DNA from 2 places in the Bacillus cereus group sp. BfR-BA-01316 genome. Region 1 is predicted to be linked to the other one. Evidence: riboswitches for the same ligand, from Rfam matches in the RefSeq annotation. Region 1 holds a riboswitch; the other holds the start of a gene.

Region 1 (3,430 bases):
CGGCGTGAAAATGCCTTGGTTCGGCTTAGGTGTTTTTAAAGTTGAAGATGGTACAGAAGTAATTGATTCTGTAAAAGCAGCTATAAAAAATGGATACCGTAGTATCGATACTGCTGCGATATATAAAAACGAAGAAGGCGTTGGACAGGCAATTCAAGAATCTGGTATTCCTCGTGAAGAGTTATTCATCACTTCAAAGGTTTGGAATAGTGATCAAGGTTACGAGTCAACATTACAAGCGTTTGAAACTACATTAGAAAAATTAGGTCTAGAATATTTAGATCTATACTTAGTACATTGGCCTGTAAAAGGAAAATACACTGAATCATGGAAAGCTTTAGAGCAGCTTTATAAAGATGGTCGTGTTCGTGCTATCGGTGTGAGTAATTTCCACATTCACCACTTACAAGACGTATTTGAAATTGCTGAAATTAAGCCAATAGTCAACCAAGTGGAATACCACCCTCGCTTAGCACAAGAAGAATTACATGCTTTCTGTAAAGAACATAACATCCAGCTTGAGGCTTGGTCACCATTAATGCAAGGACAACTACTGGATAATCCAACATTACAAGAAATTGCGACAAAATATAATAAATCAACTGCACAAGTTATTTTACGTTGGGATCTACAAAATGAAGTTGTGACAATCCCTAAGTCTATTAAAGAACACCGCATTATTGAAAATGCAAACATCTTCGACTTTGAATTAAGCTCGGATGATATGAAAGCAATTCAAGCTTTAAATGAAAATCATCGCGTTGGTCCAGATCCAGATAACTTTAACTTCTAGTAGGGAAACCACTGCCATATGCAGTGGTTTTTTTTATTTTTAATAAAACTGAAAATTTAAACTATACCCCATTTGATTGACACTTCATTATCTAAGGTGTAAGATTTCGAATTATCAAATAAACGCAAAAATTAATAAAATTCATTTGTTTACTCATTGTATCAAGAGAGGTGGAGGGACTGGCCCTTTGAAACCTCGGCAGCAGGTTCATTTTGAATACTGTGCCACTTCCTGCAAGCTTTATGCTTGAAAGATAGAATGAGGGACTTCGTTTATATACGGGTGCATAACTTGTACGTAAAAATCCCTCTTTCTCAATACGAAAAGAGGGATTTTTTATTTTTCATTGCCCTCATCATCATCCAATCTTATTAACTATTTAGGAGGAAAATCAAATGAAAAAGAAGTTTGTACCCAGTATTGCATCAGTTGTAGGAGTAAGTATTTTATTATCTGGTTGCGGTAGTTATAAAAACGAAGCGAGCGGAGCAAATGCAAAAGATGAGGCACCTAGTAAGCAAGTTTTAAACTTATCTTCACCTACTGAGATTCGAACAATGGATACGGCTCGTGCTACAGATACTGATTCTGGTCAAGTAATGAGAAACGTATTTGAGGGTTTATACAATCTTGGCGAGGGTAATAAACCTGTTCCTGGTGTCACAAAGTCTCATGAAGTGAGTAGCGATAAAACGAAATACACATTCCATTTACGAGATTCAAAATGGTCGAACGGCACACCTGTAACAGCGAAAGATTTTGTCTTCGCTTGGCAAAGAGCTGTTGATCCAGCAACAGCCTCTGAATATGCTTTTTTATTCTTTGATATTAAAAACGCTAAAAAAATTAACAGTAAAGAGCTTCCAGCCGATCAACTTGGTGTAAAAGCAATTGATGACCATACGTTTGAGGTAGAACTAGAGCGTCCTGTTCCATACTTTATTAGCTTAACGGCGTTCCCAACATTTCTACCAATCAACGAGGAATTTTTTAAAGCACAAGGTGATAAGTACGCTTTAGAAGATAACAAAATCTTGTACAACGGAGCTTTTACACTAAACGATTGGAAGCATGAACAAAGCTTTAAATTCAAGAAAAACCCTACCTATTGGGATAAAGATAATGTCAAACTCGAAGAAATCAATTTCAACGTTGTAAAAGAGAAATCAACGGAAGTAAATTTATTTGAATCAAAACAATTAGACCGTATAAAATTAACATCTGATTTCGTTGATAAGTATAAAAAAGATGGGAACTTTAAAGAACGTCCAAATGTAGGCGTACAATTTTTACGTATGAACCAACAAAACAAAGTGCTGCAAAACGTATCTGTACGCCAAGCCATCGATAAAGCAATTGATCAAAAATCCTTTGTAAATACGCTATTGAATGATGGCTCTACACCAGCGTACAGTCTCATTCCGAAAAAATTTGCGAAAGGGCCAGATGGAACAGACTTCCGCTCTGCGAACGGTGACTTAACGAAAACAGATACAAAATCCGCAAAGGAATTATGGAAAAAGGCAAAACAAGAACTTAGTTCTGAAAAAATAACATTAGAACTATTAACAAGTGACGGTGACCTTGAGAAGAAAACAGGAGAATTTTTAAAAGAACAACTAGAAAAGAACCTAGATGGCTTAACAGTTAATATAAAACCTCAGCCACGTAAGCAGCAGGTTTCATTATTATTAAAAGGTGAATATGAAATTGGAATTGACGGTTGGAGCCCTGACTTTGCTGATCCAATTACATTCCTTGAACTATTTACGACGAATAACCCTTACAACTTAGATCATTACTCTAATAAAGAGTTTGATGACACAATTGAAAAAGTTAAAACTACCTTGGCTGGTGATGAAAAAGCTCGCTGGGAGGCGTTACTAGCATCAGAGAAAATATTATTTAAGGACTCTGTTATCGCTCCTCTTTACCAAAAAGGAGAATCTTATCTAGAGCGTTCTTATGTAAAAGGAATTGTGCAAGTTGACTTTGCAGGCCAGTTAAACTTCAAGTGGGCAAAAATCGAAAATTAGATTAATAGAAACAGATTCCCCGATACAAGGAAATCTGTTTCTTAATATATTATTTTAAGAAATTAATACTCTGTTTTTTATTATTGACATATAGTTCTTTCCAGTGTTAATATTCTAAATAATCAAAGAAACGAAATATTTTACCACCAAAATGTAATGTCTACTAAGTTGAAACATATAACGACAGATTATAGTTCAACATGTATATACATATAGAACACCTGATTACCTATATACACATATTTATAATATGTTTTCTCTTCTTCTATAGCTACACTTCAAGACATGGACATTATGACGTTACGAACAACACATTTAGGGAGGAAAGAACAATGAAAAAAAAGTTGTACCTGTTGTTGCATCAGTTTTAGGGGCGAGTCTACTACTAACTGCTTGCGGGGGAAATAAAGATAATGCAAGCGGAGCGAAAGCAAACGATAAAGCACCTGATAAACAGGCAATTAACTTGTCATTTGCTTCAGAAATTCCAACAATGGATGTCGCAAAAGCAACAGATGGGGAATCCATGAATGTAATGCGAAATGTTTTTGAAGGCTTATATGCAATAGGAGAAGATAATAAACCTATTCCTGGTGTTGCT
Region 2 (3,430 bases), on a different contig from region 1:
ATTTATAGGTAATTCAGTTAGTTAACTCATGATATTATAGTTGTAATTTACGATTTACTTTAGAAAATGAAATAAGGAGGCTACACAATGCAAAACGCAGTAAAATTGGATGAAATCGATCATAAAATTATGAACCTGTTATATAAAAATGCGAGAATTTCTGTTTCAGAAATAGGACGGATTATATCCATGACGCAGCCTGCTGCAAAAGAACTGATTAACAAACTTGAAGATCAAGGAGTTATAGCGGCTTACAGAACAAAATTTGAGCCTTCCAAAATTAATAAAAACATTCAAGCATTCATTATGTTTAAAACGAGCCAATGCTCTGATTTTATCCAATTGTGTAATGCCGCTCCTGAAGTAACAGATCACCCATTATCTATTGAACAAAGAGATGGTATTAAACTAAATCGCATCCAAGAAATTGCTGAAGAGATTTGTTATCAAAATAACGAGGAAATAAATGATTAGTAAATAAAAAAGAGCATTGAAAAATCAATGTTCTTTTTTATTGCGTTTTTACTTGTTAATTAGATTTCCCTTCGAAAAGAGAACCTGTTATTCAAATCGAAAGTATTTTAACCACCTACCCCTGATTCCTCTGCACCTCCCTAAACTCCTCCTTCACCTTCTCTAACAACCCTTCTTCCGTAATTAATCGATATGCCGTATTCGCTAATGCCTTTGCCGATGTAATTAACGCTTTATCACCTAGTTCTGAACGAGCTGCTTCTCTAAATTCATTCGTATGAGCAATTAAGTCATCTGGCCCAATTTTAATGTAAGGATGAATTGTCGGTACGACTTGGCTTACGTTTCCTGCGTCTGTTGAGCCGATTCCTACTCTTTCTTTACGGTTTACATCTTCACCAAGTTGTTCTAGTTCTTCGGCTACGACGTCATTAAATGTTTCTGTTACGAGCAATTCATCGATTTCATTTTGGAATTGATGAATTTTCACTTTTGTACCTGTTGCTAGTGCTGCACCTTGTGCGATATTTCTTACTTTTTCTGTTACCTCAGCACATCTTGTTCTTGTTGCTGCGCGGATAAAGAATCGTGCCGATGCGTAATCAGGAATAATATTAGGCGCTTTTCCTCCTTCTGTAATGACTCCATGAATTTTCACATCTGATGGAAGTTGTTGGCGAAGTGCATTAATACTGTTATAAAGCTGGATAATCGCATCTAATGCGTTTATTCCTTCTTCAGGCGAAGCTGCTGCGTGAGCTGTTTTCCCGTAAAAATGAAAATCTAGTGGATCGACCGCTAGTGATGGACTCGTCGTCGCTGTTTTTCCGCTCGGATGAATCATAAGCGCCGCATCAATATTTTTAAATAAACCTGCTTTTACATAACTCGCTTTCGCACTACCATTTGGCCCACCCTCTTCTGCTGGTGTTCCGAACACGACAACTTCCCCGCCGATTTCTTCAAGTGTTTCTGATAATGCGATCGCTGCTGCAACGCTAATTGTTCCGATTAAATTGTGACCACACGCATGGCCGAGTCCTGGTAAAGCATCATACTCAGCTAAAAATGCGATTACTGGCCCTTGTTTTCCGGAACTTTTTCTTGCGATAAAGCCTGTTTCATGCCCAGCTATATTATGTTGCAATTGGAATCCTGCGCTTCCTAACAGTAAACTTAATGCTCTTGATGCGTAAAACTCTTGGTTACCAATCTCCGGATTCGCATGAATATCATGACTTGTTTTTATGTATTTTTCCTTATTTCTTTCTATACTTTCAGTAATTGTTTTTCTTTGTGACGTTACTCCTGTCGCTCCCATTTTTCTTCCTCCTTTTATTTTCACGTAAAAAAGCCTCTTTCTAAAAGATAGAAAGAGGCTTTTTTACGTGAAAATGAGCTTCTTTCTTATCTTTCAAGTTACCTTGCTGGAATTGGCACAGTATTCATATAGAATCCGCTGCCGAGGTTTCGTAGGGCCAGTCCCTCCACCTCTCGTGATAAGAATTTTCATAAAATTATATTAAATTATTTTTATTCTAAGTTCATTCCAGGCAAAAGTCAAGGAATTCCTATCCGAATTTACCGAATATCTAAAAACCCTTTTAATACGCCAATTGTCTCCGGTGCTTGTAGTCTTGCACATATGTACGGGAATTCCGTACTACCTTCAAACATCATTTGAGATGTGAGCGGTGCCCCTGCCCAAAAGATTTCATCATCGATTACTATAAACGGGTATGCTTTGTTTTGTCTTTGTAACTTTATATTTTTTAATGGAACTGGTCCATCACTATATACCGTTACTTGTGCATTCGTACGCATTAACGCTTGCCATACTCTTTTATCTACTTGCCTTGTGCTTGGAAGTGAAATGATAATTTGACGTTTTGCAGCTAAAATATCTTTTAGTAGTCCTTTCGGCTCTTCAAGATTCATTTCCATAAACCAACGTAAACGTTTCGATATTTTCCGCTCCCACACTTGTCTTGATGTCGTACGATCATATACATCTCCGTGACGTTCTATATGGGCTGTTAATTGTGATAACGCTTGTTTTCTCGATAAATTTTTACGCATGTAGTGGCAATCTGATAATTGAATGAACTTCCCTCTCGCTCTCGTAACTGCTACATTGACGAGACGATGGTTTTTATGATCAAAGAATAACACACCAGGACGTTCTTGCGGATAACTATCAACCGTATCAAAGATCATCATATCTCTTTCAGACCCTTGAAACTTATGAACTGTCGCCGCTAAAACTGGTATGTTTTGATATTTCGTTCTCTGCAACATTTCTCTAATGCACGTTGATAAAAAGCGGGACTGCGCCCTGTACGGCGTAACTACACCGATAGATTGAACACCATCTAACAATCCAATTAACATCATTTGCATCGCTACTAACCCAGACATAATATTAAAACGCGAACCTGAAGCAGCGTCTTTTAAAGAAAAAGCTCCCATTAAGCTCGTATCAAATAAAACACTAGCTTCATTTGCGAACGGTTGTAGTTTCGCAAGTTCTTTACGCTCTGAAACAGATGGATGATCGTAAACTCTATTTTTATAAATAAATGAATTCGTAAACTTCGATATATCCGCATGCATACGTCTTTGTTCCTGCAACATAAAAAGGTTGGGATGTGCTTCTGATTTATTTACAGAATTAACAATCCCTGCATGATAAAACATATCTTCACCGAGCCATTTTCGAACGAGTTCATGGTTTGCCATCGCAATCGGAGGTAATTGTAAAAAGTCACCACAAACGACAATACGTTTTCCAAGAGAAGCAGCTAATGCGATTTGCGGAACATATGCCATACTTACTTCATCTACAACAACTAAATCAAATGTGCGCTCATAAATAAGTGAATCAATGGCACATTTTGATAGCGTTGCACCGATTACTTTTGCATTTTCAATATATTCTTTTTCTACTTCTTTAATT

What was found. Region 1 has a riboswitch for S-adenosylmethionine ahead of MR071_RS14555 (peptide ABC transporter substrate-binding protein). Riboswitches for the same ligand answer to the same signal wherever they lie in the genome.
Positions count from the first base shown of each region.
Region 2: it holds a riboswitch for S-adenosylmethionine, as region 1 does, so the genes downstream of both, MR071_RS15320 (M20 family metallopeptidase) here and MR071_RS14555 (peptide ABC transporter substrate-binding protein) in region 1, are expected to answer to the same signal.

Region 1 covers NZ_JAKUGX010000017.1:54,202-57,631, forward strand. The annotation lists gene MR071_RS14550 (aldo/keto reductase) at 1-793, shown strand, start outside; SAM riboswitch class I at 949-1,053, shown strand; gene MR071_RS14555 (peptide ABC transporter substrate-binding protein) at 1,189-2,829, shown strand; partial or broken gene MR071_RS14560 (peptide ABC transporter substrate-binding protein) at 3,290-3,430, shown strand, end outside.
Region 2 covers NZ_JAKUGX010000019.1:23,273-26,702, reverse strand. The annotation lists gene MR071_RS15325 (Lrp/AsnC family transcriptional regulator) at 88-474, shown strand; gene MR071_RS15320 (M20 family metallopeptidase) at 590-1,795, opposite strand; SAM riboswitch class I at 1,879-1,980, opposite strand; gene MR071_RS15315 (AAA domain-containing protein) at 2,056-3,430, opposite strand, start outside.